2 regions of the Lysinibacillus sp. FSL P2-0066 genome follow, and region 1 is predicted to be linked to the other one. Evidence: riboswitches for the same ligand, from Rfam matches in the RefSeq annotation. Region 1 holds a riboswitch; the other holds the start of a gene.
The links. A riboswitch is a leader RNA that binds a small molecule or an ion and turns the genes downstream of it on or off. The one in region 1 is predicted to bind cyclic di-GMP.
Positions count from the first base shown of each region.

Region 2: it holds a riboswitch for cyclic di-GMP, as region 1 does, so the genes downstream of both, MKZ14_RS19375 (HAMP domain-containing methyl-accepting chemotaxis protein) here and MKZ14_RS13725 (amidase) in region 1, are expected to answer to the same signal.

Region 1 covers NZ_CP150202.1:2,735,580-2,752,030, reverse strand. Annotated here, with positions in the region: gene MKZ14_RS13740 (hypothetical protein) at 1-438, shown strand, start outside; gene MKZ14_RS13735 (M20/M25/M40 family metallo-hydrolase) at 572-1,687, shown strand; gene MKZ14_RS13730 (CheW domain-containing protein) at 1,713-2,201, shown strand; cyclic di-GMP riboswitch class I at 2,339-2,430, shown strand; gene MKZ14_RS13725 (amidase) at 2,474-3,355, shown strand; gene nspC (carboxynorspermidine decarboxylase) at 3,401-4,540, opposite strand; gene MKZ14_RS13715 (saccharopine dehydrogenase family protein) at 4,537-5,766, opposite strand; gene MKZ14_RS13710 (hypothetical protein) at 6,161-6,367, opposite strand; gene MKZ14_RS13705 (methyl-accepting chemotaxis protein) at 6,570-7,910, shown strand; gene MKZ14_RS13700 (methyl-accepting chemotaxis protein) at 7,829-8,281, shown strand; gene MKZ14_RS13695 (hypothetical protein) at 8,372-9,115, shown strand; gene MKZ14_RS13690 (LysE family transporter) at 9,230-9,862, shown strand; gene MKZ14_RS13685 (Cj0069 family protein) at 9,893-10,942, opposite strand; gene MKZ14_RS13680 (DMT family transporter) at 11,102-12,019, opposite strand; gene MKZ14_RS13675 (AraC family transcriptional regulator) at 12,126-13,019, shown strand; gene MKZ14_RS13670 (beta-carotene 15,15'-monooxygenase) at 13,118-14,161, shown strand; gene MKZ14_RS13665 (HD domain-containing phosphohydrolase) at 14,847-16,451, shown strand, end outside.
Region 2 covers NZ_CP150202.1:3,880,398-3,896,848, reverse strand. Annotated here, with positions in the region: gene MKZ14_RS19435 (sigma-70 family RNA polymerase sigma factor) at 273-815, shown strand; gene MKZ14_RS19430 (DUF4179 domain-containing protein) at 793-1,800, shown strand; gene MKZ14_RS19425 (multidrug efflux SMR transporter) at 2,264-2,605, shown strand; gene MKZ14_RS19420 (multidrug efflux SMR transporter) at 2,609-2,923, shown strand; gene MKZ14_RS19415 (TetR/AcrR family transcriptional regulator) at 2,954-3,538, shown strand; gene MKZ14_RS19410 (carbon-nitrogen family hydrolase) at 3,865-4,617, shown strand; gene MKZ14_RS19405 (methyl-accepting chemotaxis protein) at 4,932-5,660, shown strand; gene MKZ14_RS19400 (hypothetical protein) at 5,780-6,283, opposite strand; gene MKZ14_RS19395 (MFS transporter) at 6,898-8,094, shown strand; gene MKZ14_RS19390 (alpha/beta-type small acid-soluble spore protein) at 8,166-8,369, opposite strand; gene MKZ14_RS19385 (DUF1456 family protein) at 8,555-9,049, shown strand; gene MKZ14_RS19380 (hypothetical protein) at 9,191-9,385, shown strand; cyclic di-GMP riboswitch class I at 9,605-9,690, shown strand; gene MKZ14_RS19375 (HAMP domain-containing methyl-accepting chemotaxis protein) at 9,798-11,549, shown strand; gene MKZ14_RS19370 (SDR family oxidoreductase) at 11,539-12,291, shown strand; gene MKZ14_RS19365 (sodium:solute symporter family protein) at 12,313-13,803, shown strand; gene MKZ14_RS19360 (hypothetical protein) at 13,943-14,620, shown strand; gene MKZ14_RS19355 (methyl-accepting chemotaxis protein) at 14,677-16,371, opposite strand.

The DNA.
Region 1 (16,451 bases):
GTAGCCCTTACAAGGCTTGGGCAAGCAGCTGCTTCCTTACATTCGGCAAATGGGTATTCCACATGGGATACGTTTTTGGGTGGTGGGCTGATTGCAACACACTTAAAGCATAATGCACTCGATCAGTCAGAAAACTATTTACACAGTGCTCAAATTGCGTTACAGCGTTTTCACAATGAATTATTGGATGTTCAAGAAATGTCTACGAAATCGTTGCATGTTGAAACAGATGGCTTTGTTAAGTTTGCAGACTACTTTTTTGATGATATTTTTTCAGCATGGTCTGTTCATTCTAAAATTTCAACAGCAAGGGAACAGGTCTCACGTGTTCAGGATGATGTACATAATACGATTTGGCGCTTACAGGATAAACATAAGAAAGCAGTCAACTACCTACAATCATTAGAAAAAGAAAAAGAGCTTATTTTCAATCACTAAGGAAAGTCTGAGTTGTTCTCAGACTTTTTATTTTGGTCGTATTGTTCAATGATTTCAACTCTTCTGACGTTGTGCTAAAATAATACGTATACTATAACGTGGAAAAACACGTAAACTAAGGGAGTTTTACAACATGACAAGTCGTTTAGTAGAAGAGTTTTTTGAGCTCGTACAAATTGATTCAGAAACAAAACATGAACAACTAATAGCACCCATTCTTGTAGAGAAGTTAACTGCACTTGGATTTTCAGTGATTCAAGACGATGCACATACGCGTAATGGACATGGGGCAGGTAATATTATTGCCACATTAAAAGGTACATTGGATGTGGAGCCAATCTATTTTACATCTCATATGGATACCGTTGTACCGGGAAAAGGCATCAAACCGTCTTTGCGTGAAGATGGCTATATCGTATCTGATGGTACGACGATTTTAGGTGCCGACGATAAAGCAGGATTAGCAGCTCTATTTGAGATGGTCAAACGTTTGAAAGAGCAAAATATTGCACATGGCGATATTGAATTTATTATTACGGCTGGTGAAGAAAGTGGCCTTGTTGGCGCTAAAGAGCTAGATCCAGCTAACATTAAAGCAAAATATGGCTTTGCGGTTGATAGCGATGGCAAAGTTGGTGGCATCGTGACAGCAGCACCATTCCAGGCGAAAATTTTTACAAAGATTATTGGAAAAACGGCACATGCGGGGGTTGCTCCTGAAAAGGGGATTTCTGCCATAACAGTCGCATCAAAATGCATTGCTCAAATGAAACTAGGCCGTTTAGATGAAGAAACGACAGCGAATATTGGGCGTTTTGAAGGTGGACAAGCAACAAATATTGTTTGTGACGAAGTGACAATCCTGGCAGAAGCACGTTCTATAGACAAAGCTAAATTGGATGCGCAAACAAAGCATATGCAAGATACGTTTGAACAAGTAGCTGCTTCTTTAGGTGCACGGGCAGAGGTTGAAGTGAAGCTGATGTATCCAGGCTTCCGTGTAACGGAATCTGATAAAGTTGTTCAGGTAGCTATGGCTGCTGCACGCAATATTGATCGTACTCCGACACTAGGTATTTCTGGTGGAGGCTCAGATGCAAACGTCATCGCAGGCTTTGGCATTCCTACAGTTAATTTATCTGTTGGCTATGAGGATATTCATACAACGAATGAAAAGATACCAGTAGAAGAACTTGAAAAATTAGCAGATTTACTAGTAGAAATCGTCAAAGAATCGGCGAAAAATTAACAGTCGAGTAAGGATGTGTAACCCTATGGAAAGTGTCAAAGCAGTCGTTTTTGCTTGTGGGACAGAGGAATACGCCGTACCTGTGGAACAAGCGATTTCAATTGAAAAATTAGAGCATGTAACACCTATTCCTCATTTACCTAACTATCTTCTAGGCTTTACAAGAATTCGTGGTGAGCTTGTACCTGTTCTAGATTTTGAGCGCATACTGTATAACCGCTCATCTAATCCATCAACCGCACGTATCATTGTGTTGAATACTGATGTGGTTAATTATGGATTACTTGTTACAGAAGCACGAGAAATTCTTGATTTCGATGAATCAGTACTTCAGCAATTGGGCCTAGTCAATTATAGTAAAACACGCTATTTTACTGCGGTAGCTAATCTTGAAAACCGAATGATTACGTATGTTGATCCTAAAATACTTGTCAATTCATTAGACGGCATTCGTGAGATTATCAATTATTTACACAAAATGCTTGAAAATGAAAAGGAAAACGTAGAGTCTTAGACACTCTACGTTTTTTTATGTTTGAATAGTAAATTTAACCTGTATTTTGTCGTTTTTACCTGATCATACATGTGACAATTATGCATTATACCTACAGACAAACCATTGCTAACCGCGTATGATAATGATTAAGAAAAAACTGAAAAAGGCAAACTTCACCGAAAGGGAGGGACGCAAAGCCATGAGTCTAAACACTATAATTTCAGTGCAAGATTGTCAGGTTGCCAGGTTCTGTTCTAGGAGCCGTGGCGAGTAGAATGGAGTTAGTTCGTATGAAGAGACAATTAAAAGTATGGACCGCACTAATCGTCATCATGATTAGTTCATTAGCTTTATCAAGTGGAAAGGTTGATGCAATGTCTATACAGGAAAAGGCTACGTGGCTGTGGGATACATCCCTCATCATGGATGACCAAGAAAAAATATTATTATTTTTAGAACATAACGATGTCAATAAAGTTTATCTGCAAATCGATCAAGGCATAGCGAGCAATGACTATAAGCATTTTATTAGTAACGCTTCTGACAAAGGTATTCGCATTTATGCATTGGATGGTGCTGCAAGCTGGGTTTCAGCTGAGGGTAGCCGAAGCCAAGATGAATTGTTTAATTGGTTACATATATATAATAAGAATTCAACTGAATCTGAGCAATTTTCTGGAGTGCACCTTGATGTAGAACCTTATTTAAATAGTGGATGGAGCTTACATCAAGCACAAACGATAGAATCCTATCAAACACTAATAATGAAAGCAAGTGAGAAAGCAAGTCAGTTACAACTTACTTTAGAAGTAGACATGCCATTTTGGTTTGATGAAGTTCAGTATAATAACGAATTTGGAAAAGGGTTATTAGCTGATTGGGTCATTGACCATGTGGATAGTGTGACGATCATGGCCTATCGTGATGCTGCAAAAGATATTATCTCTATTGTAGAACATGAAATCGCTTATGCTTCCACTGTGAATAAATCAATCGTAATTGGTGTAGAAACAGGCGCTTCAGAGGAAGGGGAAAATATTACTTTTTATGATAATGGAGAAGCCTTTATGAATGAACAGCTTATACTTGTTCAGCAACATTTTTCAAATAACGATGCTTTTCATGGAGTAGCCATTCATTATGTGGAGAATTGGATGACCATGCGTCCATAAAAAAAGTCCTTCCAGTGTAAAACTGGAAGGGCTTTTCTATTGCTATTAAGACAGACGACCACTGTAGTCTTCAAATTTAAACTCACGGATCACTTTAATGCCTTCTTCATCGTTATACGAAACGATAGATGGTAAGTTGACACCGTTAAACATATGGTTTTTCACCATTGAATAATGAGCCATATCTGTGAATACAAGACGATCACCTGGTTTTAATGGCTGTTCAAACGAATAATCACCAATCACATCACCAGCTAGACATGTTAGTCCGCCTAAGCGATATGTGTGTGCTAATTCATTTGCTTGTCCAGAACCAATAATCATTGGACGGTAAGGCATTTCAAGTACATCAGGCATGTGACATGTTGCTGATGTATCTAAAATAGCAAGATCCATCCCATTTTCTTGAATATCAAGCACGGTTGCTACTAAGTAGCCTGTATTAAGGGCTACTGCTTCACCAGGCTCAAGATAAACAAGCAGGTTATACTTTTCTTGAATATAATTAATGATGTTCACAAGTTTTTCTACATCATAATCATCACGCGTAATATGGTGACCGCCACCGAAGTTTAACCATTTCATTTGGTGTAACACATCACCAAATTTTTCCTCAACTACTTCAATAATACGCTCTAATGTATCAGAATTTTGTTCACACATCGCATGGAAGTGTAAGCCATCAATACCGTCAAGCTGTGATTTATCAAAGTTAGCCAATGTTGTACCAAGGCGAGAGTTTGTGTAGCAAGGATCATAAAGGGCTGTTTCAATTTCAGAGTACTCAGGATTCACACGAATACCACATTCAATTGTTTTACCAGCAGATTTTACTCTGTCCTTGTACTGTGCCCATTGGTTAAATGAGTTAAAGACGATGTGATCCACATAGCCTAGAAGCTCGTCCATTTCATGCTCAATATAAGCAGGAGCATAAACATGCACTTCCTTGCCCATTTTTTCATAGCCAAGTCGTGCCTCATGCAGTGAGCTTGCTGTAATGCCTGCTAAATATTCCCCGACTAAAGGGAATGTTGAATGCATTGAGAAGCCTTTAAGGGCTAATAAAATGCGGCAGCCTGTACGCTCTTGAATTGATTTTAAAAGCTCAAGATTCTTTGTTAATAATCGCTCATCCACTACATAGGAAGGGGATGGAACTTTTGAAAAATCAATTGGTTTCATCGGCTTATTTCCTTTGCATCTAAATCAAGGTCTAATAATTCTGGGTTATGGCTTTCTTGCCATGGTAGGCCCCATTTATTTAGTGCATCCATGAATGGATCTGGATTGAAATCTTCCACATTCCATACACCTGGTTTACGCCATTCACCGTTCATCACAAGCATTGCACCGATCATAGCTGGAACGCCAGTTGTGTATGAAATCGCTTGTGAACCAACCTCGTTGTAGCACTCTTCGTGGTCACATACATTGTACACATAGTACGTTTTTTCTTTGCCATCTTTTAGACCGCGAATGATACAACCGATGTTTGTTTTACCTTTTGTACGTGGTCCAAGTGAAGCTGGGTCTGGTAATACCGCTTTAAGGAAGTGGATTGGTTGAATCATTTGTCCTTCAAATTCGATTGGCTCAATTGATGTCATACCTACGTTTTCTAATACTTTTAAGTGTGTTAAGTATTTTTCAGAGAACGTCATCCAGAAGCGGATTTGTTTTAAACCTTTGATATTTTTTGCAAGTGATTCAAGCTCTTCATGGTATAGAAGGTAAATATCTTTTGGTCCGATTTCAGGTAGGTTATACACTTCTTTTTTCTCAAGTGGTGCTGTTTCAATCCACTCGCCTTCTTTCCAGTAACGACCATTCGCTGTAATTTCACGAATGTTAATTTCTGGGTTGAAGTTTGTTGCGAAATGATAACCATGATCTCCCGCATTGGCATCCACGATATCGATATAGTGGATTTCATCAAATTCATGTTTTTGTGCATGAGCTGTGAAAACGCCTGTTACACCTGGGTCAAAACCGCTTCCAAGTAATGCAGTTAAGCCAGCTTTTTCAAACTTCTCTTTATAAGCCCATTGCCATTTATATTCAAATTTTGCCGTTTCAGGTGGCTCGTAGTTTGCAGTATCCACATAGTGCACACCTGTCGCTAAGCAAGCATCCATAATCGTTAAGTCCTGATAAGGTAGGGCTACGTTAATCACTACATCTGGGCCGAAAGCTTTAATAAGCTCAATCACCTCTTCTGTATTGTCCGCGTCTACCTGTGCAGTATGAATTTTTGTTTTTCCGCCGTCTAGTTTTTCTTTTAGAGCGTCACATTTTGAAACAGTTCTACTTGCGATACAAATTTCCTCAAATACGTCCGAATTTTGAACACACTTGTGTACCACAACACTGGCAACACCGCCAGCTCCGATAATCAATGCTTTACCCAATTGTCTACCCCCAAGTTCATATAAAGTATTGTCAAACAAGCTGATTATACAGAAAATTGATATACTACTCAATCATTGTTTTAAAATTTTCTACAAAAAATTTTATTTTTCTACAACAATTAGACGTATACGGAGGGGAATGCCTCGGAAAAGAAGGGAATCGTGAATAAATCTAAGAAGCCATATTTGAAATAGCTGTTGTATAGACCCACATAATTTGTAAGGTTTAATCTCCATTCTTCCTACACTCTAGTATCTCTTCCGATTTGCTTTTTGATCCACGCTACTAAATCATTTCTACCGACCTTTACATAAAAAAATCCCTTGCATATAGAAAGGGAAGGAATCACAATAAACTTGCTACCTTTATCTTTGTAATGGCAAATGAGACATATTATTTCAGAAAACGATTGGATACTTGTTGTTTTTCTTCCCCCCATATATAGAAGAAAACCACAAGCAAAGTACTAAAAAAACCCATCACAAGAGCATACGTACTGAGGGCTACATCCACTTGACTTTGCATGGCATAAATAAAAATGGCCCCTATTGTTAACAAGTTTCCTGTCACAATCGATATAAGATGAAAGCGTTTGTTCATAGCAAGCCCTCCTATTAGATGAATTGGTAATGCTCAAGATTCAAGATAATTAACTTCAATTATCGCACAATTCAGAACTTTTATCCAATGTTTTATCTTACTAGAATAATTAAAGATGCTTTTTTAATACATCTTTTTGTAGTATGATGAAAAACAAAAGGAATATTCATAGATTATTACAAGAAAGGGGAGAGGATGGATCGTGAAATTACGCAATTCATTAACTTTTCAACTTGGGACGATTATCGCTGGTATTTTAGTGGTGATGCTAGGGATTACTTCGTTCGCTACATACATAACTGCTTACAATAAACTTTATGATGCTGCTGGTGTTGAGGCCTATGGCTGTGCCAATATTACGACAGGTTTGATCAATCCTCAACAATTGGACAAGGCCATTCAAGGCGACAAGGCTGTACAGGAAAGCATCGGGAACGATTTGAACTGGACAACCGGTCATAAAGATATTTTCCAAACACAATATATACTATCATTGGATGGCACATTAATAGCACTTGATGATCATTTGGCTGAGAAAGGCTATGCACCTGGTGATCAATTTTATTTAGACGAAGAAGCTATTGACATGTTGCTTACACATAAGCATCCGACATACTCACAGCCCTATACCTTTGCAGGGATGGACCGTTTATCTGGCTATGCCCCTATTTTTAAAGACCATGATTCCAGTAAAGAAATTATTGCCATTAGTGTCATTGACTTTGATGCCAATATTGTTAAGGAGCGAACATGGGATGTTGTACGAAATGGGATTTTAATTAGTATTTTCCCTATGCTAATCGCTTCCATCATTACAGGCTTTTTAATCCGTCGTAAAGTAAGACCGATTAGTGTGCTGATTCAGCAGGCGAAAGAAATTGCCAATGGTAATTTAGCTGTACCTGAAACAAAAATTAACAGTAAAGATGAAGTAGCGGATTTAGCGAACACATTAAATCGAATGACAGCCAATTTACAAAATATGATTATGACGATGCGTTCCACTTCTAATACGCTAACAAACAACGCGGATGAAACCGCTTCCACCTTGAACGATATGAGCAATACCATTCAAGGTGTCGCCAATAATATCGAAGAGGTAACAAGTGCCGTAACGGCAGGGATGCACCATGCTGAAAATGCGACAGATGTTCTTACTTCTTTAGCACAGGATCTTCAATTGATTCAAAGTAATGCCAATAACAGTGCTGATAATGCTCGACAAACGATGGCATTAGCAACAGAGGGTGAGCGACTAGCAAAAGATATAAGCAATGATATGGCATTAATTCACAGTGGATCAGGTGAGGTACGACAAACAGTAGAAAACTTGGTTACATCTGCAACAAAAATTCAAACGATTACTACGTCTATTGCGAACATCGCATCACAAACAAATTTGCTAGCACTAAATGCTTCCATTGAAGCGGCTAGAGCAGGGGAGCAAGGCAAGGCTTTGCTATTGTTGCTGAGGAAGTACGGAAGCTTGCTGAACAATCAAATCAAGAGGTATTGCAAGTTGAACAGCTTATTCAGGATATAATGAAGCATGTTCAGCAGGTCATGTCATCTACGAATGATAATACACAATATATTGAAAAAGGAACAGAGACAGTGCGTCTAACAGCACAATCTTTAGGAAATATTTCGACAGCAGTAGCTACAACAGTAGAAGAAATGATTACCATTTCTAATGCTATGACCGCTGAAAACGAAAAATCTGCACGTATAGTGCAAATGATTCAACAATTAACAGAATCTATTCGTGATATAGAAGAAACGATGAATATGATTACCGTCGCAGCACAGCAAACAACTGCAAGCATTGATGAGGTGGCACAAGGCTCTAATGAAACAAATCATATGGCACACACACTCGAACAACATGTAAAAGCGTTTAAATTAAAAGAATAATAAAAAGATTAGGACATGTTGGCTTTTGCTTATACTTCTTAAATGGTAAACTAGCAATAAGATTTTTCTTTTGCGAAGGTGAGGATTTTAATGGTGGTAAAACAAATGAACGAGCAAGTACAACAAGTCAATGACCTATTTTTGAGTGGTCAAGTAAAGGAAAGTTATCAACTAGCTAAAGAAATATTGGGCAATGATACAGCGATCGAAGAAGAGGCTTATCAAGTCATTCAGCAGCATGTGGCAATGCTAGAGGCAAATGGGTATGCAAATATGCCTCAGCCTACTGACGACAAAGTAAAGCAAAGTGTGGAACGTACAGATGGCTCGTATCCAGAACGAGATGTTCTTGCAGCTTATATAGGTAGTCAGGATGATGAGCAATTTGGTAAAGTGGTCGATGAACTTTTAGCAGGGCCTATAGAGGCGCAGGCTAACGCCTATTATACAATGGCGGAATATTATGTCCTTGCAAAAGAACAGGACAAGGCATCAGTGCAGTATGCGGAGGCAATCAAATTGCAGCCTAATAAGGCATTGTATTGGGGAGCATTTGCACAGTTTTTAAATCGTCACGAAGGTAGCCCTTATTTGGCATTAAGACTGATTGAAGAAGCAATTCTCCTAGATGGAATGAATCCTCGTTGGCACTATATACAAGGTAATATATTTTTCCAGCTAGTAGCAGCGACAAAAAATTTAAGCTATTTACCTGCCTTGGAAGAAGCATGGGAGAAAGCTAAAAAACGTTGTACAGCTAAGCAAGTCACATTGAAATTGGATTTGGAGAAGTCAAAAGATTTGTTAGCGCAATGGAAAAAGCAAATGCTCTAACAGGTAAAAAGACATTAAACTATTAATAATTATTTCCTTTTAAGTATAATTATGCTATAGTGAAACCCTAAACGGACGTATGAAGCTTATCGATGACATGAAAGAAGTGTTTTTTTGAGTTTATATGTAGCGTATGTATTGGTAGGACTTGCCATTGCCATGCCTGTAGGAGCTATTACAGTAGAAATGACAAAGCAAGGACTCAAAAATGGTTTTATGCACGGCTGGGCAGTTGGGCTTGGTGGCATGACCATTGATATTGTATTGGTTTTTGCTTTGTATATGGGACTAGCCTCCATCTTGGCTATGCCTTTGATTCAACTACCTATGTGGATTATTGGAGCGGGCTTTTTATTCTTGTTAGGCTATGATTCTATCAAGAACGCTGACCATGATATTACATTGGCAGGAGAAAAAGTAACCAAATCGTTTTTTGCCTCTTATTTTAACGGCTTACTAGTGGCTGTTTCCCCAGGTAATCTTGTTTTTTGGGTCAACGTATTTGGTGTAGTGCTAGCAAAATCATATGGACAAGGGGAATCATCGAGCTTTTTAATTATTGCTGCTGGTGTATTAAGTGGAATTTTACTCCACGATATCGGTCTGCTCACCATTGTCTCGGTTACTCGTAAAGCTATGAATCGGAAGATGATTCGGACATTTACAATTGTCGCAGGCTTCTTATTAATTGGTTTTGCTTGTTATTTTATCTATGAATTTATACAAGGAATTAAGATTTATATATGAAAAGTGCGATCCCTAAAGATCGCACTTTTTTTATTGCGCAATAGCCTCAGTATGCTCTTTTATACAGGCTAAAATTTCTTCTGCTACTTCATGCGCTAATGCTAGTTCTGAAGTAAAGCCAACACAAGAACAATTCATCTCACCTAAAATATAGCAATCTTCTCCGACTTCATTGGTGTCTAGCATAAAGTCAGCCGTCCAGATTAGCGGTAAATCATAATTGCCTAGTAGGTTTGTTACTTGAGGGAGCTGCTTTAAAAAGTTCTGTACCAGCTCTTGCCAGTCTTCAGGTTTGTCATAGCGGTATTGAGCGCCAGAGAATAGAGTTGCGCTAAAGGCATCCTCGGTAGCAGCTGGTTTTTTATGTACGACGTGTACGGGATGATCGCGCAACATGAATAAGCGGATTTCGCCTTCTGTAATCCTTGGAAGAAAGCGCATATCGATTAACATACCATTCGTTCCCGTAATATACTGCTCACAAAATGTCATAAAGTCGCCAAGCTGCCAATATTCTACATGATTATCTTTTGCTTCAGTACATTTGATTTGTGCATCAAGTGGCACTTCAGTGATACCCTCTGCTAGCGGTTCCACCAATTCTACACGCCAAATACCTTCTCCCGTTGAACCACGATTTTGCTTCAAAACACGCTCTGTTAAGGCTAAGGAAGTAGGGAATTGTGTTTTAAATGCTTCGATTGTGTAGTAGGCAAATGTATCGTCAGGTACTAAATTTGTTGTCGTCAGTTTTGATAATACATCTTTTGAGCCATAGCTAATCATCGCGTCTGGATGTGGCATGCCTATAACGCCAGCTTGGCATAGCTCTCGTAGCATAGCAAAGTACTCTTCCTCATGCTGTAAGTTGCCTGGGTTAATGCGAGATACATAGGCAACACCATGTTCCTTCACGTAGTGAAAGATTTCCTGCTTTTTTGTGATATCAAAGAAGAGTACCTCTGCATCCTGTCCACGTTGCTTTAGCGCTTCCACCATTGGCATTGTATCTGGGCGATAGCCATCTGGCCCTTTATCTGTGCCGCCTTCCACCTCGAAAAAAATAACTTTTTTATCCATAAAATACCTCCTTATATCTGTTGTTATGTTCAGTATAGTAGACAAATAAGGAGAAAAGATAGATGAAATATGTAAATTTTATGTATAAATTCATATATTACTATCTCGGTAATAGGAGGTATTGACTATTAAAATCATAAATCTCTTAATTTTCTGTTTTCAAGGCTGCTTTTTCTGAAATACTGTGAGATATAAAATCATAAGTAGAATTAGCAATGTACCAATAAACTGATAGCCGCCAAAAGCAATTTTTAACCACCAAACACTTGTGATGACAGCCATTAATGGTTCAAGACTACCTAGTAGGCTCGACTCCTTTGGTGAAAGATAGTGCAAGCTAGCAATATAAAACCAAAAAGCGAGCATTGTCCCAAAAATAACAATAAAGAGAAAATAGACAGTGGTTGAAAACGTCCAATCTGATAGATCGATAGCCCATGGTGGGTGAGCTATACTCATTACTATACCGCCGATGATCATCGACCAGCCGACAACTAATAATGAATGGAATTGCTGTAAAAGTGGAACGGCATAAATGGTATAAAATGCAACAGAGAGACCAGATAAGATACCCCACAACACAGCCATAAAAGGAACGGACAATGTTGAAAAAGAACCGTTTGTTAATAATAAAAAGGTCCCCACAAGTGTAAGTGACACAGCTATACCATCCTGCTTTGTCAATGGACTTTGCCTCGTTAGAAAGTAATAAGCCATGATAAACAGTGGTGCTAAATATTGCAATAATGTGGCGACAGCTGAGTTACCAATAGCGATTGACATCATATAGGTGTATTGGACAGCAAGCATGCCGATTAAGCTAAATAAAATTTGTCTAAAAGCATTTTGCATTGTGCGCCACATGACGAAAATGGATTCATGCCGATGGGTCATTTTATAAATAGCTATTAGTAGCAGACCTGCTAAAAGTAAACGACTAGAAACAAGCCAGCCGACCTCTAAATTGTCTTGCTGAAATAGTCGTTGGGCAACGGTCCCTCCGATTCCCCAGAAACTTGCTCCAAGAATAACTAGTAGAAAGCCCCGTGTACGTTTATTCTGGATAATTTGATTCATCTGTTTACATCTCCTAAACTATCAATATAAGATGATTATAAAGTGATTAAGTGGAAATAAATATCGATTTAATCCAATAAAATATCAATATATTGAGGTGTTATAGATGCCACTAACACATATTAAAGTTGCCAAGGATTTACAGGAGTTAACATTGCATGGAACAAAGGAATTTCCAGTTGCCTTGTATGAAACGATTATGCGATTAGAAAGCATGGATTTTCTACCTCTCCATTGGCATAAAGAAATACAATTTGTTTTTATAAAAAATGGATGTGCACAGTATCGAGTGGGGACGGACGTTTTTGTATTGAAGCAAGGCGAGGGACTCTTTATTAATGCCTCAGGTTTACATGAAGCAAAGCCTTATCAAATTGAACAAGCGACCGTTTATTGTGTGAATGTAGATCCAAAGTTAATGGGGGGGCATGAGGGCAGTATCTTTTTCTCAAAATATGTAGAACCGTATATTACAAGAAATCGAATACCTTATGTCAAACTAACAGGAGAGTTAGCACAGAAGGTAGCAACGATTGCGGAATTAATGCGAGAGCAAGCTGCTTTTTTTGAGCTAAAAGTACGGAGAGAGCTTCTATTTATTTGGGAATCCATGCTAACCCAATCCTTATTGACAGAACAAATAATGGATTCTGCCACTATTGTGCAGCATGAACGAGCAAAGGCTATGCTAGATTTTTTACACGCACATTATCAGCAGAAAATAGCATTAGAAGATTTAGCTAGCCATGTGTATATAAGTCGCGCTGAATGTAGTCGTTTTTTTAAGAAAATAGTGGGCTTGACACCGTTTACCTATTTATGCCAATATCGATTGCGCAAAAGCATAGAATTATTGAAAGGTAATGAGCTATCGATAACAGAAATAGCTGTGGATACAGGCTTTAGTACTGTCAGTTATTATATTGAAAAGTTTAAAGAATACACTGGCTACCCGCCACATGTTTATCGTAAGAAGTTTTTAAGTGTGAAAAATAATTGAACGTGAATGGAAATAGGAACATCTTTTATACGCAAATTCTATACAAGATGAACCATTTGGCATAAAGTAAAATTAATAGTAGAGAGGGGGCGGAGTGAATGGTGGTCTTAAAAAGTAAGCAAAATATATGGCTAGTCTTATTATTAGTGGTATTAGCGTGTAACTATACACTCTATAACACAGGATTTGGCACATCTATTTTACCTATCGAAACAAATGGTGTTGTTATGGGTTCATTGATTGATTGTATTGTGGTGGTGCCTGTGCTATTTATGCTTTATAAAGGTAAATTTTCGTTCAAGCAAGCCATCCTATTAGCCGCAGCAGGCTGTATTGCTGCACGTTTGATCATTCCTATGGAGCACCTTCAGCCATATGTGGCAGTAACATGGGCTGGATTTGCGATTGAAGGGTCTATTATTCTATTAGAAATTATACTAGTGGCAACACTTGTACGATACCTGCCAAAAATCCTAGGAGAAGTGCGTGAAAGCTCTTTACCAGACCTCTTTTCATTTTCTAAGGCTGTAGAAAAACATGCACCCAAGCACCCAGTTATTCAGATGATCTGTGCCGATTTATTAGTGCTTTATTATGGTTTCGCGAGTTGGAAAAGGCAAGAACGACAAGGCTTAACTTTGCATAAAAATTCCAGCTATATCGCTTTTCAGCTCATGATTATTCATGGGATTGCAATTGAAACGATCGGTATTCACTGGTGGCTACATGAAAAATCCATAATACTTTCCGTTGTGTTGCTTGTTTTCAATATTTATTCAGTAATCTTCTTTCTTGCGGATATGCAGGCTATTCGCCTAAATCCTGTTTATGTCACAAATGATACATTGTACTTATCTCTGGGATTAATGAAACGTACTGAAATTCGTTTTGATCATATTGCTGAAATCATCGAAGACAAGGAGCAACTAAAGGGAAAATTATCAAAAGATACGATAGACTTTATAGCACGTGATTTTGGTGAGGCCTATCCGCATTTTATTTTGAAAATGAAAGAGCCTGTGGAAGTAACGTTTATGCTAGGAATCAAGAAGCGCTATAGTCACATAGCCATTAAAGCAGACCAGGCTCAAGAATTTAGACAAATGCTTGTACAAGGAATGGTAATGAGCCAACATCATTGACTATTTTCTTAGTGATAAAAAACAAAATAGTCAATTGAAAGGTAGAAATGGATTTCCGTTGTAGGCTACTTGTTTTCATATGGGAGTCAAGTAGCCTTCCATTTCACCCCATAAAAATATTGCCCTGGTTTTCAAATAAAGTAAAGTGTTCGCAACTCTTTATGGGGAGGTTTGTCACGCATTACTTCTCTATAAAAATAACACTTGTGCAGAATGGCTGATTGTAATGGAGCCAGCGTCACAGAGGAGTCTTGGAGCGAATGGCGTGAGTGAAGCGGCATATCGGACGCTGGCGGAAAAGAAAATCAACCTCTCACCTTGCAAAGTTGCTTTTTCTGCCGTTGACATCAACTTTATTTAACAACATGAAATAGTCAATGTTTTGTGATTAAAACATTGACTATTTTTTTATTGATTGATTTTTAGCAATGCTTTCTGGATAAAAAGTCTTTACTTCTGATTATCATCTCATCTGTTAGGAAAGGGAGAAATCCATTCCTTATAGTTTAATAAAATATTCAATTTACTTAGCTTGGAGATTGCATTTTAACAACAAAGGACCTAGTGATTCGTTATAATATGATTATTTTATCCTGTATTAGTAAAAGTGATGAATACTATTTAACCTAATTTTAACCTTCGGATTTTATAGTTTTAATGTACTAAAATAGAAGGAGTGTTTATTTTGAAGGTAGTTCCAAGAAAGATTGCTGATTTACAGGAAGGCTTTGTTTTAGGGAAAGATCTATATGTTGAAAATCGTATGCTAATGAAAAAGGGAAGTGTATTAACAGCACGTATTATTACATTATTAAAAAACCGTAATGTTCAACATGTATATATTGAAGTGCCAATAGACAAAGAGGTTAATCAAATACAGTCTATTACAGTACAACCGCAACAAAATTCTTTGGTAAGTAGTGAATGGGATGAAATGCCTAAATTTCTGCAAGCACTAGCAGCATTGAGTACGGAGAGACGATATGGTCATGCTTTAAAAAATATGGCTGATATCGTATTTGTGCGAGATTTATTTGAAACGTATATGGAGAATCTAAGCTATCGAAGGCTATTGCAGACACTAAAAAAATATGATGAATATACTTATATGCATGCGCTTGACGTATTTACACTTGGTACATTATTTGCGAAAAAAGAAGGTATTTCTCATTTAGAGCACTATGCATTAGGCTTTTTATTTCATGATATTGGTAAATTAAATATTCCACATGAAATTTTATCGAAAGAGGAGAAACTAACTGTGGAAGAATTTACTATCATGCAGAAGCATACACAGCTTGGCTATGACCTATTAAAGGAACTTGGACTTGAATCCATTGCCTTTTTGGCAAAATTACATCATGAACGGATCGATGGCTCTGGTTATCCAGATGGATTAGCAGGAAAAGAGATTCCAAAGGTAGTATTATTACTACAGCTGATTGATATCTACTCGGCTATCACGATGAATCGCCCCTATAAACAGGAAATAGGGGCTGCAGAAGCTATAGCTACTATCTATAAAGAAAAGCATTTATTAGACGAAAAGCTTTTGGCTAAATTTGTTGATTTTATTGGTATCTATCCAGAAAAGTCCATTGTCCTTTTGTCAGATGGAACGCATGCTTTAGTAGAACATGTCAATCTTATGTTCCCGCTTCTTCCTACGGTTAGAAGATTAGATTCGAATACAATTTTTGCGTTACCAGTAAATCTTCAAATAAAAATTGAGAAGCTTATTACATATTATGTAGAAACACCGGATCAGTTGTTCCGAAAATTTTCTGAGTATTTAATAAAAGGCGAAGCGCATTTAATGGAGAAATATTATAATAAGCTAGTTGAGCAACACACCATTTCTGAATGCATCACAAAAATTTATATCCCCGTATACCAAATCTTTGATGTGCTCAAAGAACAAGTAATGTTAGAAAATGTACGAGTAAAGTTAAGAGGGTTATTAAACAAGGCTATATTCCATTTACGAAAAGATACGAAAACAAAAAGCTCTGCCATCTTTCTAGTCGATCAAAATCTACGAGCAAGTATTCCTTTACTTTTACTAGAAGGTGTTTTTTATGTAAAGGGAATCTGTCCTATTATGATAGACACTACAACAAGCAAAGAGGAGTTATTGCGAATCGCAGACTATTGTGAAGCGACTGTCATCTGTTCATTTGAAGAGGAATATAACCCATTAATTGGTACAAACCGAAAATTGGAGCTCTATCATATTACACCAAAGAAGTTAGAGAGTCTCGTTTTTAGCTTTGCTGGACAATCAATTAAA
Region 2 (16,451 bases), 1.1 Mb from region 1:
GACGTTTATAAAAAGATTTGATTAAAAATCCTGTGTTGCTATGCAGGATTTTTTTACTTGTTCCACAAACGAGCCAGATTGTTGAATAGCAACTTTTATGAAAGATTACCAAACGACGCTTTTGGGACGTTTTTAATTCAACTAACCCCACAGTTTATTTGAATTAAAAAAATGTTTAATAAGGACTTATTCATTGAATACGTCTTTTTTATTTTAGAAAAGTGCATCTTTTTTTGAGGGTAGGCTATCTAATAGATAGGGTGGTGAAAAGGATGGCGGTTTACGAAAAGAAAATAAAACAATCAATCAGAGGGGATCGAGAAGCACTGCTGTTTTTGCTGAATCAAGAGAAAGAGAAGCTTTATAGGACTGCTTATAGCTATGTTCGAAATGAGGCGGATGCTTTGGATGTTTTCCAGCAAACGGTGTTGCTAGCAATTGAGTCGGTTCATCAGCTACGAGAGCCAAAGTACTTCACAACATGGCTGATGAAAATTTGTATCAATGCATCAATAAGTGTACTCCAAAAACAAAAGAACGTAATTTTAATTGATGAATTTAAATTTAACACTCTCTCGACTGGGATCGCAACATCTGATGAAAAGCTGGATTTATTGGATGCCATTTATAAATTAGATGAAAAATATAAAACAGTCCTACTCTTAAAATATTATGAGGATTTAACTTTCGAACAAATAGCAGAGGTACTTGGCGAACCGATTGGTACAGTCAAATCGAACGGCAAGAGAGCGTTAGCGAAAATCAAAAAGACATTGAAGGGAGCGTACATAGATGAACGAACAAGACCGATTTAAGGAGGCATTGAATGAAATTTCTGTTCCTTCTAAAGAATTAGATGCTATTTTGGCTGACGCTTTTAAGCAGGAGAAGAAGCAACGGAAATTCCCCTTTATAAGAATAGTTAAATATACGGCTGTTGTGGGAATTTTATCGATAGGTCTCATTTCATCTGCTTATGTATCACCTGCATTTGCTAACTTTGTAACGAAAATCCCGATTATTGGTCAGGCATTCGACTATTTTATCCAACTGGAAGACTACTATCAAGCATATGAAGAGGTGAGTACAGATATTGGTATAGTCCAGGAAAGCAACGGAATTGAAATAATTATTGAAAAAGCATTTTACGACGGCAATACAGTAACCCTTTCATATATTATACGAGCTGAAGAAGATTTAGGCTCATCCCCGACTTTTGAGAATCTGCCAAAGAATATAGTGAATGGAAGCTATGATGGAGGGTATGTGAATGGTGTCGGCTATGTAGGCATGATGACGTTGTCTATGCGTGATAAAAAACAAGATAAAGTGAATATAGAATGGAGTCCTCATGCAATTTATTCGGGGGGAAAAGTAATGAAAGGCGACTGGTATTTTGAATTTTCTTTAAGCAAGCTAGAAGGAAAACAGATCGTAATTAATGAGCAAGTAAACAAAGAGGGTGTAACGGTGGAGCTAATCGATGCAATCAAAACAGATGTTAATTTAACGATTAACTACTTACAAGATATCGATCCTGCTGTTCATGAAAGATGGAATTATGTTGAGGCTGAATTGAGTGCGATTGATAATTTAGGCAATAAATATGAAGTTCCATATAACGGTGGATCTGGTACGAAGGATGGGGATTCGAGTGAAGATATCACATGGAATGCAACAATTCATGGACTAGATCCTGAGGCAACATCGATTACATTTTATCCATTCGCTCATGTAAGTAATAGTCAAAGTGATAATAAACGAATTGATTTCGAACCTATTACGATTGAATTAAATTAACTATTTATCCTTATTCGCTAACAAGCGCTTTAGTGTAACAAGAACTAATATTGTATACAAAATTATATAAAAAACGTTCTCAAATGAAAGTTTGGAAACGCACAAAGAAGGCACGAATTTTGTTAAATCAACGTTCATACCTGTTATCGTTCTTATACTTCAATTAAAGATAATCTTCCACAATTGAGCGCATTTCTTTAATTAAGGAATGCGTCTTTCTTCATCTAAAGGGCAAAATAGTTGAGTAAAGTTTCACTATATAAAAAAATTCGCATTAAGGCGAACTTAGTTTTTAACCAGTATCCCTAAGATATAGGGGTTGTATTTTTAGGTTACTTATTATAAAATCTAACTAACGTTAGGTAGTTTATATAAATATCATCGAAATACTGTTATTTTTTATTTAAAAATCTAACGAACGTTAGTTAATTTACAGTTATTAAAAAAGAAGGAGAGATTTTTTATGGCTTGGTTTTATCTTATTCTTGGAGGTATCTTTGAAGTCGGCTGGGCTCTTGGATTAAAGTATTCTGATGGCTTTACGAATATAAGTGTTCTAATTCCTACATTGTTGTTATTGGTTTTAAGCTTTTGGTGTTTTTCGAAAACATTAGTGACTCTTCCTGTGTCAACGGCCTATGCGGTGTTTACAGGACTAGGGGCATTTGGAACAGCTGTAGTAGGTATGACTTTGTTAGGTGATCCAGTGAGCTTTACGAAAGTTGTTTTAGTATTCATATTAATCAGCTGTATTATCGGTTTAAAAATAGTATCCAATGAAACAGAAACGGAAAGTGGTGAATAAAATATGGGATGGCTTTTTATAGTAATGGCAGGCTTATTTGAAGTTGGAGGCATTATTAGCCTTAAATTAACTGAAGGATTTACAAAACTTAAACCGACAATATTGTTGATCGTGTGCATGGGATTGAGCTTTTTCTTTCTTTCACTATCATTAAAGGAAATTCCTATTAGTATTGGCTATGGTCTGTGGACAGGTATTGGGGCAGCCGGAAGTGTGTTACTTGGTATGTTCATCTTTAATGAGCCTAAAAGTATAAAAAAATTACTGTTAGTTGGTGGTATTATAATTAGTATCGTAGGTCTTAAGCTTGTGTCCTAAATTGTTTTACTTTTAAATTGAGGTGAGGAAATGAAAAAGGGAGAAGAAACGAAACAAAACATTCTAGAACATGGATTAAGATTATTTTCCTCAAAAGGGTATGAGGAAACTTCTCTTAAAGATATCGCAACTAAAGTCAACATTAAGACACCTTCCATTTATGCTTATTTTTCAAGTAAAGATGAACTCTTTGAAAAAATAGTAGAATTTGTGATTGATGACTATGTTAAATTTATTGATGATCAAGCATCTACTATAGGTCCACTTTCCACTAAAGATCAGTTATATAAGTTGTTAGGAGAATTAAATGAATACTACTATATGAATGACAGAGGGGTTTTTCTTAAACGGTATGGCGTTTTCCCACCTGAAAGATTTAAAGAACTTATCACTCAAAAAAACAGTATGGTTGAAAATGAAATTAGAAAATTACTTTATAGAATTTTAAATGTTGAATCAGACGATCATCAGTTTATCGATAAAGAGAACATTGCAACAGCTTTTATATGTCTCCTAGATGGCATGTTGTTCTATCTCATGAATTATTCATTTGAAGAATATGAAAGAAGGCTAACATCTACTTGGAAGGTGTTCTGGAAAGGGATATTGAAATAGATGACCTCTGAGTCTGGGTGACAGGGTATAATAAGATTAAATTCTTATTTATTGTATAAACTTTGATAGCATACTAGAGAAAATGCTTCTTAGATTAGGGAGAAGGATTTACCTTCCCCTATCTTTACCTAAAGCTCAACTTTAAGGCTTCTATCACCATTGTTAGCGCCGTTATAATAAAGACAAACCATAGACAACGATTGTTGTCATGATTATTTTGCTCTCATCACCCTCAAACTTACAAATCCAAAGACTACTGAAGTTAATACAAAACTTTCTATTAATCCTTAAAACACTATATCAGTCATCTTCTACTCCTTTGTAAAATGCCCTCATTTTTTACCAGGAGAATCATAGAAAGCTGGTTAGAAGCAAATTACAGTGATGATTTAGATGTTATAGTTCTTCCTGAAATGTGGTCAACCGGCTATGCTTTGGAAGAACTGAGAGAAATCTGTAAAGTGGATGGTAATCAGTCCATTGAATTTTTACAATCACTGGCTAAGAAGTTTAATGTAAATTTGATAGGTGGCTCGATTGCTGTATTAGAAGGTAAAGACATCTATAATCGCGCTGTTGTTGTCAATCGAATGGGCGAAATTGTTCATGTATACGATAAGATGCATCTTGTTCCAATGTTAAATGAACCAAAATTTCTAACAGGCGGTCATAATCAAGTTGAAGTATTTGAACTTGAAGGTGTAAAGATGGGGGTTATTATTTGTTATGATTTACGATTCCCTGAAATTATCCGTGACTTAGCATTGCAAGGTATTCAAGTTCTACATATTGTAGCAGAATGGCCACTTGCAAGGGAAACTCACTGGAATACGTTAATTCGTGCTCGCGCAATTGAGAACCAAATGTATGTTGTTTCATCCAATGTTACCGGAATAAAATTAGGAGTAGTATTCGCAGGTTGTTCGCAAATTGTAGATCCCTGGGGAGACATCGTTCAGAAATTAGACCAAGAAGTTGGTGAAATAAGAGCAACTTTAGATTTTGAAAAAGTACTGCAAATAAGAAGAGAAGTTCCCATATTCGAGACGAGGGTACCAGAGAAATATAGAAAATTATAATGTATTTAGTGATCAAACTATCACCTTCGAATGTTTAGTTATTTTTGTAAGACGATAACAAGCCTTTATGTTTTACGGTAACTTCTTAAATCGAATGTATTTTTTGTTAATATCGACATCATGAAACTATTCTCCTTTCATATTCAATTTTCGACCAAAGGAAAATATCCCGATCGAGCATAAAGAATGCTAAAAGCTGACTGCTGGTCCATAAGTAATGGAGGTTAAATCAATTGAGCACAGATAATTTTATAACTACTACACAAGTTTTGAATGAAAAAGCAGTTTTATCTGCTCTTGAATTAAATTTAGCCATGATCGAGTTTAATTTACAAGGCGAAATAATTTGGGTTAATAAAAACTTCTCAAACACTTTGGGATATGAAGTAAAAGAAATGAAGAATATGAGACATAAACAATTATGTACTGAGGAATTTAAAAACAGTAAAGAATACGTTTTATTATGGGATAACCTCATCAAAGGAATAAAGTTCCAACAAAAAATGCAGAGAGTTGATAAATGGGGAAATTTATTATGGCTTGAAGCTACCTATATACCAATTCGAAATGACAATGGAAATGTAAGTCATGTTTTGAAGATTGCCACAAATATTACAGAACGTGAAAATAAAACAAGGGATGTTATAGCTCAATTAAATGATATGTCTACAGAGTTAGGGAATATGGTTGTTTCAAAATCTAATGAAAACATTCAAGCTCTTAATTCTCTAAAAGAAGACACTAAGTTAATAAGTGAGGTATCTAAATCTATAAGATATATAGCTTCTCAAACAAACCTATTAGCATTAAATGCAGCCATTGAAGCAGCCCGTGCGGGGGAACATGGGAAAGGATTCGCAGTGGTTGCAGATGAGGTCCGTAAATTAGCCAATAATTCTGATGAAGCTATCAAAGATGTCAGCTCTTATGTAGGACACATTACCGATGAAGTAACAAAGGTTAGTGATATCACGGAAAACTTACAAAAGTTAGTTGAAATCACTCAACTAAAGATTGATAAAATAATGAATGAGTTTGGATGATGATTTCATAAAGGACCCAGGCACTTTAATTTTGTGCCTGGGTTTTATAATAAATGAAAATTTTTTTAAAATAATTGTATCTGTTTAATTCCAAACAAACTGAATTAAACTTGTATTTATTAAACATCACCAATATATATATATTGGAAATTTCCTTTGTGATCGTATACAAAACTTATCAAAAGCTTTTCTTCTTTTTCTAAGTTTTCTAAATAATAACCAATTTCTGTACTATTGGATTGAACATTTAAATAAGCAATGAACATTGGGAGTTTTGCTTTCTCAATTGGGAATGCAGCGCTATTTGTATTGTCTGGGGTCTTGAAGTTTATCTCACCATGTAACACATTAAAATCAGCGTGATAATCAGTTTTTATTTGTTCATATTGTTCTTCGTTGATCAATCTCATAATCGTTCTGGATGTACTATCAAATTGTTGGAGATATACACTATAATCACTTTTCAAATTCTGCAATTCATCTTTTAATTTCTGATTTTCTTCTTTAAGTTCGTTAATTTGAGTTGTATGATCTTGAGTAATAGAAGTTTTTTCTTCTTTATCGGAACAACCTATTAAAATTACAAGGATACAAAAAAATATACCTAACTTAATTTTTTTCATGCTATTCCCCCTTAATATAAATATACACTGCAGCTAAACGAATTTTAATGTAAAAATTAGAAAGCATTAGAGAATTTGTTAAGAAATGTTCTCAAAGTGGTTTATAATCTTCTACAATCGGGCGCTTTGTTTGAAGACCATTGAGCTGCTTAAACTGCTCTTAATAGGATGAAAAGGACTAATTTGCATGGGCAATGGTTGGTCTGATTACGGCAGGCTTCGGTAATGGCCAAAACCTTAATTTGGCTGTACCTGCCAATCTAATTTATCAGATTGCTCAAAACTTTATAGAATTAGTGACTTGAATTTCCACTATTCAACCATTGCTTTTTCTTTCGTAATCTTATAGAATGTAGAACGGTATAAATGAACGATATAAAAATCCTTTAATACGGTCCAGAGAGGCTGAAAAGGGCTATGTGATATTTTTAAGCTTAAGCTAATATCTTTGCTTTGTCATGCCCTTTTGTCCTCTGTGACGGAAGGGCTTTTATTATTGATCCATACCCCTCTTTTAAAGGAAGTCCCGTGAGGCTTCAAAAGAGAATGGACAAGACAGCTATAATCCATTCACTAAAAGAGATCGACAACTAGAAAATTGGAGGCTAGAAAGAATGGATTATCGTAAAAAAACCGTGGTCGCTTCAGTGGCAGGGCTGACGCTAGAGGGAATGGACATTATGTTTATTTCTTTTGCTATGACAATGATTATTGCAGAATTTAATATTGATCTTGCAACGGGTGGATTGATTTCATCCATCACGAATATTGGGATGCTACTTGGTGGTATTGTTTTCGGTGTGTTAGCAGATAAATATGGTCGAGTAAAAGTGTTTACCTATACGATTATTTTGTTTGCCATCGGAACGGCTTTAACAGGAGTAGCAACAAGTATTGAACAAGTTTATGTTTATAGATTTATTGCTGGTTTAGGTGCTGGCGGAGAATATGGTATTGGTATGGCCCTTGTAGTGGAGGCTTGGCCAAAGAATAAACAAGGCAGAGCATCCTCCTATGTCAGTGTGGGCGCACAATATGGAGTGATTTTAGCAGCATTGTTAAGTGCTATTATTTTACCAACTTTAGGGTGGCGTGCATTATTCTTTGTAGGATTACTACCAGTTATTTTCGCCTTTATTGTACGTAAAAATATTGATGAATCACCAGAATGGTTAGCAGCGCAGAAACAACAAAACAATAAGCAAGAGAACGGGAAATTGGCACAGTTATTTGCTTCACCACGTATCACCATGACAACACTCTCGCTGATTTTAATGGCTACTGTTCAAATTGCAGGCTATAATGGTCTGATGATTTGGCTACCTTCGATGTTACAGAAATCGCAAGGTTTATCGGTTTCAAGCTCAGCATTATGGACAATTAGTACTGCTGTAGGAATGATTATTGGTATGCTGACGTTTGGTAGATTTATGGATCGTTTTGGTGCTAAGCGGACATTCGGTATCTTTTTAGTAGCCTCTGCATGTGCTGTATTCCTTTACTCGTTTGCAACGGGCGCAGTTGCGATATTAATAGGCGGTGCGGTTGTAGGATTCTTCTCTAATGGGATGTTTGCAGGATATGGAGCATTAATTAGTAGCTTCTATCCAGTACAAATTCGCAGTACAGCAACAAACACCATTTTTAACTTTGGACGAGCTATAGGTGGGTTTTCACCAATCTTTGTTGGTTATATTTTACAAAGCTACGATATGACTGTTGTTATGATTTACTTAGCAGCACTGTATTGTATTTCCTTTATCGTAATGCTAACGCTTAAGAGCTCAGGTAAGGAATTGCAAACAGCATAATTTTATAGAGCACGAAAGAACGAATTCCACTTCTGCAAATGGGATTCGTTCTTTTCTTTATTAGTATTTAATTATAATAAACCCTTTGAACGTTTTTCAGCGATTTCAACAAGGCGTTTTGTAATCTCTCCTCCAACGGAACCATTTGCGCGAGAAGATGCTTCTGGCCCAAGCTGAACGCCAAACTCTTGTGCAATTTCATATTTCATTTGATTGACAGCCTCATGTACACCAGGTACTAGAAGTTTATTTGAACTGCGGTTATTGTTAGCCATTGTTCTCACCTCCTTGACCTTAGAATGGTTGCGATTAATCTTTTCATACATTTAAAAAGTAGGAAATGCACACGCTATTTGCTAACAACAACAACTTGTGGAAAGCTAGCAATAATCAGCAAACACTCTGTTATAATTAAGCCTGGCTCTTTACTATATAAGGTTAATTAAAGGAGGAATATAAAATGACGAATAATGATATCTTAATTCGTTTACGCTATGCGTTCGATATAAAAAATGTAGATATGGTAGAAATTTTCAAACTTGGTGGCATGGATTATACAAAGGAAGAAGTATTAAATATGCTGATTAAGATTAATGATGAGGAAGAAGCGCCAGAAGAATACATCAAATGTAATAATAAAATGTTAGAGGCATTTTTAAATGGATTAATTACTTTTAAACGTGGGCCTCAGAAACCCAAGGAAGGACAGGCTGTTGGACCGTTACCTGTGTCAGGTAAAGAAAGCCCAAATAATATGCTACTAAAGAAAGTAAAAATTGCTTTAGCTTTAACAACTGAGGAGATGCTTGAAATTTTATATGAAGGCGGCATTAAAGTTACAAAAGGTGAATTAGGTGCTATTTTAAGAAATCCAAGTCATCGTAATTATAAAGAGTGTGGCGATTCATTCGTACGAAATTTTTTAAGGGGCTTAACATATAAATATAGAGCCTAATGCCCAATAGATATCAATCATCAAGTGCCAATTTTTTCTTTGAAACTCGTTGACAATTTGTGACGAAATTGTGTACAATAAATTTATCATAAAATGTTCACAAAAAAGATGAAAAATGTTCACAGACAAAGGGGTGCTTGTATGATTTATTTTGACATCTTATTAGTAGCTATTGCATGTATTACAATGCCTTTTATTGTTGCGGTTATGTTAGATATTTTTTATGCGGAACGAAAAAAAGTACGCTTTTCATTACGTCGTACTTCAGTATGGTATATCGCTATGTTTGCATTATCCTTTATACCATCCGTATTACTTGTTACACAAAACGTATAATTTATTCAAACACTTAGGGGTAAGTGAAATGAAAATAAACAGCTACAACGCTAATTGAGGTTGTAGCTGTTTTATTTTGTTCAATAGATGAATAAAAACTTTAAAATAATGTATTTTTAAGCACATAAATAATTATTAATGAAGGTTAAGATAGTATAAAGTATGTATGTTTTAAGAAGAGAACATTGACTACTTTTACCTACTGTGTTAATTTTGGTAGGGAAATATAGGCAAATTTACTGAAAAGTAAAGACGCAAAGCTACAGGTCTAAGGCAATAAATGCTATGACGGCTGGGTTGCAAAAGAGTGCTAGTTGTATCATTCTCATTCTAGTTTTTGTTCTTTTATGCCTATTTCTTTTGAAATAGGCATTTTTTTTTGCAAGTAAAGTTCAAAGGAGGAAAAGGGGAAATGAAGTTGTTAAAAAACACATCACTAAAAAATAAGCTTTTACTAACAGTCTCTATTGTTGTATTACTGCTTATCGCTATTATTACGACGCAAAGTATTAGTGAATTGAATAATCGGATGAATGTGGATTTGGAGCAAGAATTAAAAAGTGTTGGTTTATTAACAGCTATGAACTTAGACAGTGATGAAGTAAAAGAGCTGCTGTCCGAAAAAGGGGAAACAAACGCAAAGTTTACAAAGATCCAAAAGCAACTTGATATGATTCAAGAACAGCAAGGTATTATGAGCTGGAGTTATATTTGGGATGTAAAGGATGAGGGTGGCGTCAATCCAATTGGCTATACCTCTAATTTAAATGAAGTATATGAAGCTGGTGAAATTTTTAATGATTTAGCGGATGAACATGTAGAAACAGCAAAATTAGCTATTGAAAATAATAGTACAGAGGTAACTGATATTTTCGAGGATCCTTTTGGTTCTTGGAGAACGGTTTTTAGTCCTATTAAAGATGATAATGGCCAACTAATCGCCCTATTAGGGATTGATTACTCCGCTGATTATATCAATACGATTATTAAAACAAGTGTAATTAAGCAAATTGTCATTGCCATTATTGGTATTTTAATTTTATTAATTTTAGTTTACATAATTATAGATCGACTTTTAAAGCCACTGAAAAAAGTAGTGAATGTAGCCAATCAAGTGGCAAATGGTGAATTAATCGATGTTGATTTAGAGACATCAAAGGATGAAATTGGAAAATTATCTGAATCCATCCGAACAATGGTGGCCAATTTGCAACATATTATTTTAAACATACGCAATACATCCAATCACGTTTCTTCAGCCGCCAATCAATTAACGGTACATGCTGGTGAAACCTATAACAGCTCCACAAATATTGCTCTAGATATGAATCAAATTACACAAAATGCCGAGGCTTCGATGACTATGACAGAAGAAACTGCTGCTGCTATGGAAGAAACTGCAACAGGTATTCAGCAAATTGCTGATTCTGCAAACACAGCTGCGGAATCATCTATTTCAGCATCACAGGCTTCGGAAAGAGGAAATGAAGTTGTACAACAAGTTATTGCGCAAATGGAGTTAATTAATGATTCTGTTGAACAAATAGGGACAACCATTAATGGACTACATGTTAATACAAAAAAAATAAGTGAAATTGTTAGCTTAATTACTGCTATTGCGGATCAAACAAATCTATTAGCATTAAATGCTGCCATCGAAGCGGCACGAGCAGGTGAACATGGTAAAGGCTTTGCCGTTGTTGCGGATGAGGTGAGACGCTTAGCTGAACAATCCTCTCAATCCGCAACAGAAATTTACAATTTAATTAATTCTATTCAGTCTGATTCAAACGCTTCTATCACGGTTATGGAGAAAGGCAAAGAGGATGTTAAGGTAGGGATGGCATTTACCAATGAGGTTGGTGAAATCTTTAAAGAAATTCTTACTTCCTCAGAAGAGGTGGCTAGCCAAATACGTGAAATTTCAGCAGCCTCACAACAAATTTCTGCCTCCTCAGAAGAAGTGGCGGCATCTGTTAATAATATTAAACAATCTGCAGAGCAATCAGCAGAATTCTCTTCTAATGTATCGAAATCTACACAAGAGCAATTATCTACCATGCAGGAAGTAAAGGATGCCTCTTCATCATTGGGCAAAACAGCAGAAGAGCTGCAAGGTCTTGTGGCAAAATTCAAATTGGAGAATGATCATAATGGACATTAATTTTACAGGGAAAAATGTTTTAATAACAGGCTCTAGTAAAGGAATCGGTAAAGCAATTGCATTAGGCTTTGCGCAACATGGAGCCAATATTTTAATTAATTATATTGGGGATGAGCAAGAGGCAGAAGCTGTACGTGCTGAAGCAGAAAGGTATGGTGTGAAAGCTTTAATATTCCACGCTGATGTTTCTAACTCACAAGAAGTACAAGCGATGCATCAATTTATGGACGAGCACCTCGGGGAAATTGATATTCTTGTAAATAATGCTGGATTTGCACAGGGTTCCAGCATTACAGATTTAACGGATGAGCAGTGGGATCGCATGATTAAAGTTCATTTATATGGCTGCTTCTATAATTGCCGTGAAGCAGCTAAAAGAATGAAGGAACGTAATACAGGAAAAATCATCAATATTTCATCTGATATTGGTAGCTTAGGTTGTGAAGAATTCACGCATTATTCAGCTGCGAAGGGTGCTATTAATGCTTTTACAAAGGCTTTAGCAAGAGAATTAGCACCTTCTATACTTGTCAATGCAGTTGCTCCTAGTGGAACATTTACGGACATTTTACAAGAGTTTGGCGATAACTATGTGGAGGAAGAATCTGCAAAATATCCATTAAAACGTTTAGCGCAACCAGAAGAGATTGCGAAAAGTGTATTATTTTTAGCCTCTAATCATGCTGACTTCTATACAGGCCAAATCTTAACGCCAAATGGTGGCGTCGTAATGAACGGATAATGGAAAACGAAGGAGTAAATAATGTTAAATATTATTATCTTTTGCTTATACTTATTATTTATCTATTACATTGGCTATAAAGGCTATAAGCGTGTCAACACAGCCGAAGATTTAATTGTTGCTGGCTGGAGCATGCCTTTATCCGTTGTAACGGGTAGTTTAGTCGCTGCTTTATTAGCAGCACCCTTCTTTTTTGCAGCGGTAGGCTCTGGCTATACAAGTGGTGGCTTTGAAGGATCGGCAACAATGGGTGGTTTAGGGACTTGTATGATTCTTGGAGCACTCATTTGGACAAAGCCATTACGACGTTTAAAGGGCTGGACATTAGCAGATTACTACGGTTTACGCTACGGCAGTAAAAAGCTAGGAGCCTATACAGGGGTTGTTATGGCAATTGCTTTTGGTGTTTTTAATGCAGCGGCGTTAACAGTTGGTGGAACATATATTATTCAGCAATTGTTGCAAATTGATTTTATACCTGCGGCACTTCTATTTGTATCGTTAACAGCTATTTATTCAGTAATTGGTGGTTTATGGGCAGTTGCCTATACTGAAATTGTGCAAGGTGCGCTTGCAGTGGCAGGTATTTTGGGTATTACCATTTTTATTTTGTTTTACTATCCAGACGTTACATTTAATCCTGAGTGGTGGAATATTGGTACATTATTTGAGAAGGCAGGAGCTGAATTCTGGACGTTGTATCTTGTACTAGCACTTGGAGATATTCCTGCAGTTGACCTTGGGCAGAGGGTAGCTGCTGCGAAAAGTCCGCGAGTGGCACAGCGCAGTATGATTATGGCTGGTATTATTGTCATTGCAATTAGCTGGATTCCAGGGATGCTGGGGGAAGCATTCAAGTCTATTTATCCTGAGAGCACAAACCCAGAAACATTGATGCTTACCTTTGCACAAGGTTATTTTCCGCCCTTACTAGCAGCTATTTTCCTAACAGCCATGGCAGCCATGGGGATGTCCACAGTAGCTGCATGTTATGTAGCGACTTCGGGGATTGTGACAAAGAATATTTATTTAGATTTTATTAATCGTAACCCTGATCCCAAGAAGCTACTAAGATTCTCGCGCTCTATTATTCTATCTAGTGCTTTATTAGGTTTAGTACTAGCTTTAAGCTTCCAAAAAGTAATTGATTTAGCTTATTTAGCATGGGATATTATTTTCGTGACAATATTCTGGCCAATCGTTCTAGGACCATTTTGGAAACGTGTGAGTACTCCTGCAGTTTGGGCAAGTATTTCTGTTGGCTTAGTTTATTACATTGTGACATCTCTAACATTCGTACCTAGTCTGACAATCCAATCAGAAGGCTTTATAGGTCTATTAAATGAGTTATGGCAGGCTCCTGTATTTTCGGGTGTTGTAATAACTGGTATCACCATTGTCGTGGTGAGCTTACTCGTTCCGCCATCTGAGCATGTTCTTGAGATGCACAAAATAGAAAAAGATAAAACATTAGACGACGTAAGTAGTAAAGAAGAGTTAATTGGTCGTTAAAAGCAAAAGCACGGGTTCATTGAAAAGTTCAATGGATTCGTGTTTTTTATTAGAATGAAAAGATAGAATCAAGAATACTATTGCTAGTACATCAATTAAATTTTTCTAGTGAGTATCTTGATAAAGGCGGGAATTAAAAATGAAAAATATTTTCTTCATTTTATTAGGGATTATCTATCTTTATCTAGCAAAGGCCATTGAATTAGTCATTATTAAGCAGCTATTTTTTTTAATTGGGCTAGCTTTAGTTGGTATAGGTAGTATCCGTTATTTAAAAGAGCGTTATATTGCCATACAAACTTTAACTGCCATGACGGAGGCTAGTGAGGAGGAGATAATGGCTATCCCTCATACACAATGTACAGTTTCCAGTGATGCTTTAAATGCTTTATTGTTAAATGAACAGACAAACACGCTTATTTTTGCACGAAGAGAAGCTTTAGACGAAGAACTAAAAATAATAGAGGTTCCATTTAACAGAATATATGAGGTTGCCATTATGGAAGATGAAGTATTTACGGTTAAAACAAAGAATCATCTAATGAGTGGTTCCTTACTTGCTGAAGCAGATGAAGTAGAAGAAGAAGAGGATGTAGAAGAAGATACAATCTCACAGCTATCGTTAAAGCTAGTAGTAGATCATTTATCAGAGCCTATTCAAGAATATATGTTCATAGATAATAGTGAAGATCCTATATCAAAAGAGGATGATGACTATAAAGAAGCCATGGAGCTTTGTGAGAAATGGTTTCAAAAGATAAGTGTTATTATTAAACGTCATGAATTAGAACGAGTGCCGATAAGTCATTGGCAATAAGAGAGAAGGCTATCTCAAAATAGAAAAATTTGAGATAGCCTTTGTTGTTTAGATGATTAAATTTTAAATTGTTGTAGCTGCGTATTTAACGTCTCGGCCATTCCAGCAAGCTGATTTGCACTTCTAGCGATTTCATCCATTGTAGCAGCGGTTTCCTCAACAGTTGCTGTTGTTTGCTCAACGCCAGCAGCGGATTCCTGTGAAATGGAGGCCATATCATCAATAGAAGCATTAATGGTTTCTGAATTTCGAGCAAGCTGATTTAAATTCGTTGAAATGGTTGAAATATTATCAATCATATCCCCAACAGCATCAGAAATTTTTTCAAATGTTTCATTTGTTTCATCGAGCTGTGTTGTTCCTCTTTTTACTTCCTCATAGCCAGTCTGAAGGGCAGATGTTACATTGCCAGTCTCACCTTGAATACGATGGACAATTGTTGCAATATCCGTAACAGAGAACTGTACTTGCTCAGCAAGCTTTCGGACTTCATCTGCCACAACAGCAAAGCCCTTGCCATGCTCACCTGCTCGTGCTGCTTCGATTGCTGCATTTAATGCAAGTAAATTTGTTTGGTTTGAGATATCATCGATAACTGACACAAGCTTGGAAATTTCAGCAGACTGTTCATTTAAATTCTCGACCTTTTTCACAGAGTCTAATACAATTTCATTTATTGTAGCCATTTGTTTGGTAGATTGAACCATTAAACTTTTCCCTGAAACCGTTAATTTTTGAACATGACTAGAATGCTCACTTAATTCAATGCCCTCTTGTGTCGTTTCCTGAATGCTACGCTTGAATGCTGTCATTGTTTCTGCCAAATCCCCTGTTGTGGATGCTTGTGTTTCTGTACCTGATGCTAGCTCTTGCATTGTTATTGTAATTTGCTCAGTACCTGCTTGTACTTCATTCGATGATTGAGCAAGTTCTTCACTACTAGCTGCTACTGTTTCAGAAACCGTGTAAATAGAGCGGATCGTTTGTTTTAGTTTTTCGTTCATATCATTTGCTGCCACCATTAACGTTCCAATTTCATCTCGTGTTTTGACAGGTAGAGACTCTAGCTGCAAATTTCCATCTGCTAATTCTTTCATTCGATTGGCTACGACTGTAACAGGTTTAGAGATGGTATTAGCTGTGATAATGGCAATTAGAATACCAGCTATAGTTAGGATCAAACTAAAGGCGATACCAATTGTTCGATTCTCAGAGCTTGTTGATACAACATCATTACCAACATCTGTAATGGCTTGAGCATGTTCATCTGCCAGTTTTTCGTAACCATATCGTACTTTCGTAACGAGTCCATGAGTATCCATTAAATTTTCTAAAGCTAATTCTTTATTGCCCTTTTGATAGATATCAAATACCTCTGTGTTGACAAGGGTACTCCAATCACGGGCGATAGCTACTAGTTGTTCGCGTTCATCTGATTTTTCATATTTGTCTAGAATAGCGTTATTTTCCTCAGCCATTTTGCGATATTCATCAAATGATTCTTTGTATTTCTCGTCACCTGTCAACACATAATTTAACGCTGCAGATAGGCGAACACTCATAGAGAGTGCTAAATTTTTACTTGCATTTAAAACAACTAAATCTTCTTTTACTAAATCTTTTGCCTGTTTTTCCATATTTGTATTGGAATTGTAAGTGTAGGTTGTAAAGCTAACTACTAAAACTAACAAAAGAATAAATGCACTTAAAATTCGAGTTTTAAGTGTTTTAAACTTGATTATGCCTTTCATTTTCCCATCCCTTTACTATCTCATTGAGAAATTTTTTCAATCACAAATACTATTTTATAACTATTTATGCATATTAATAA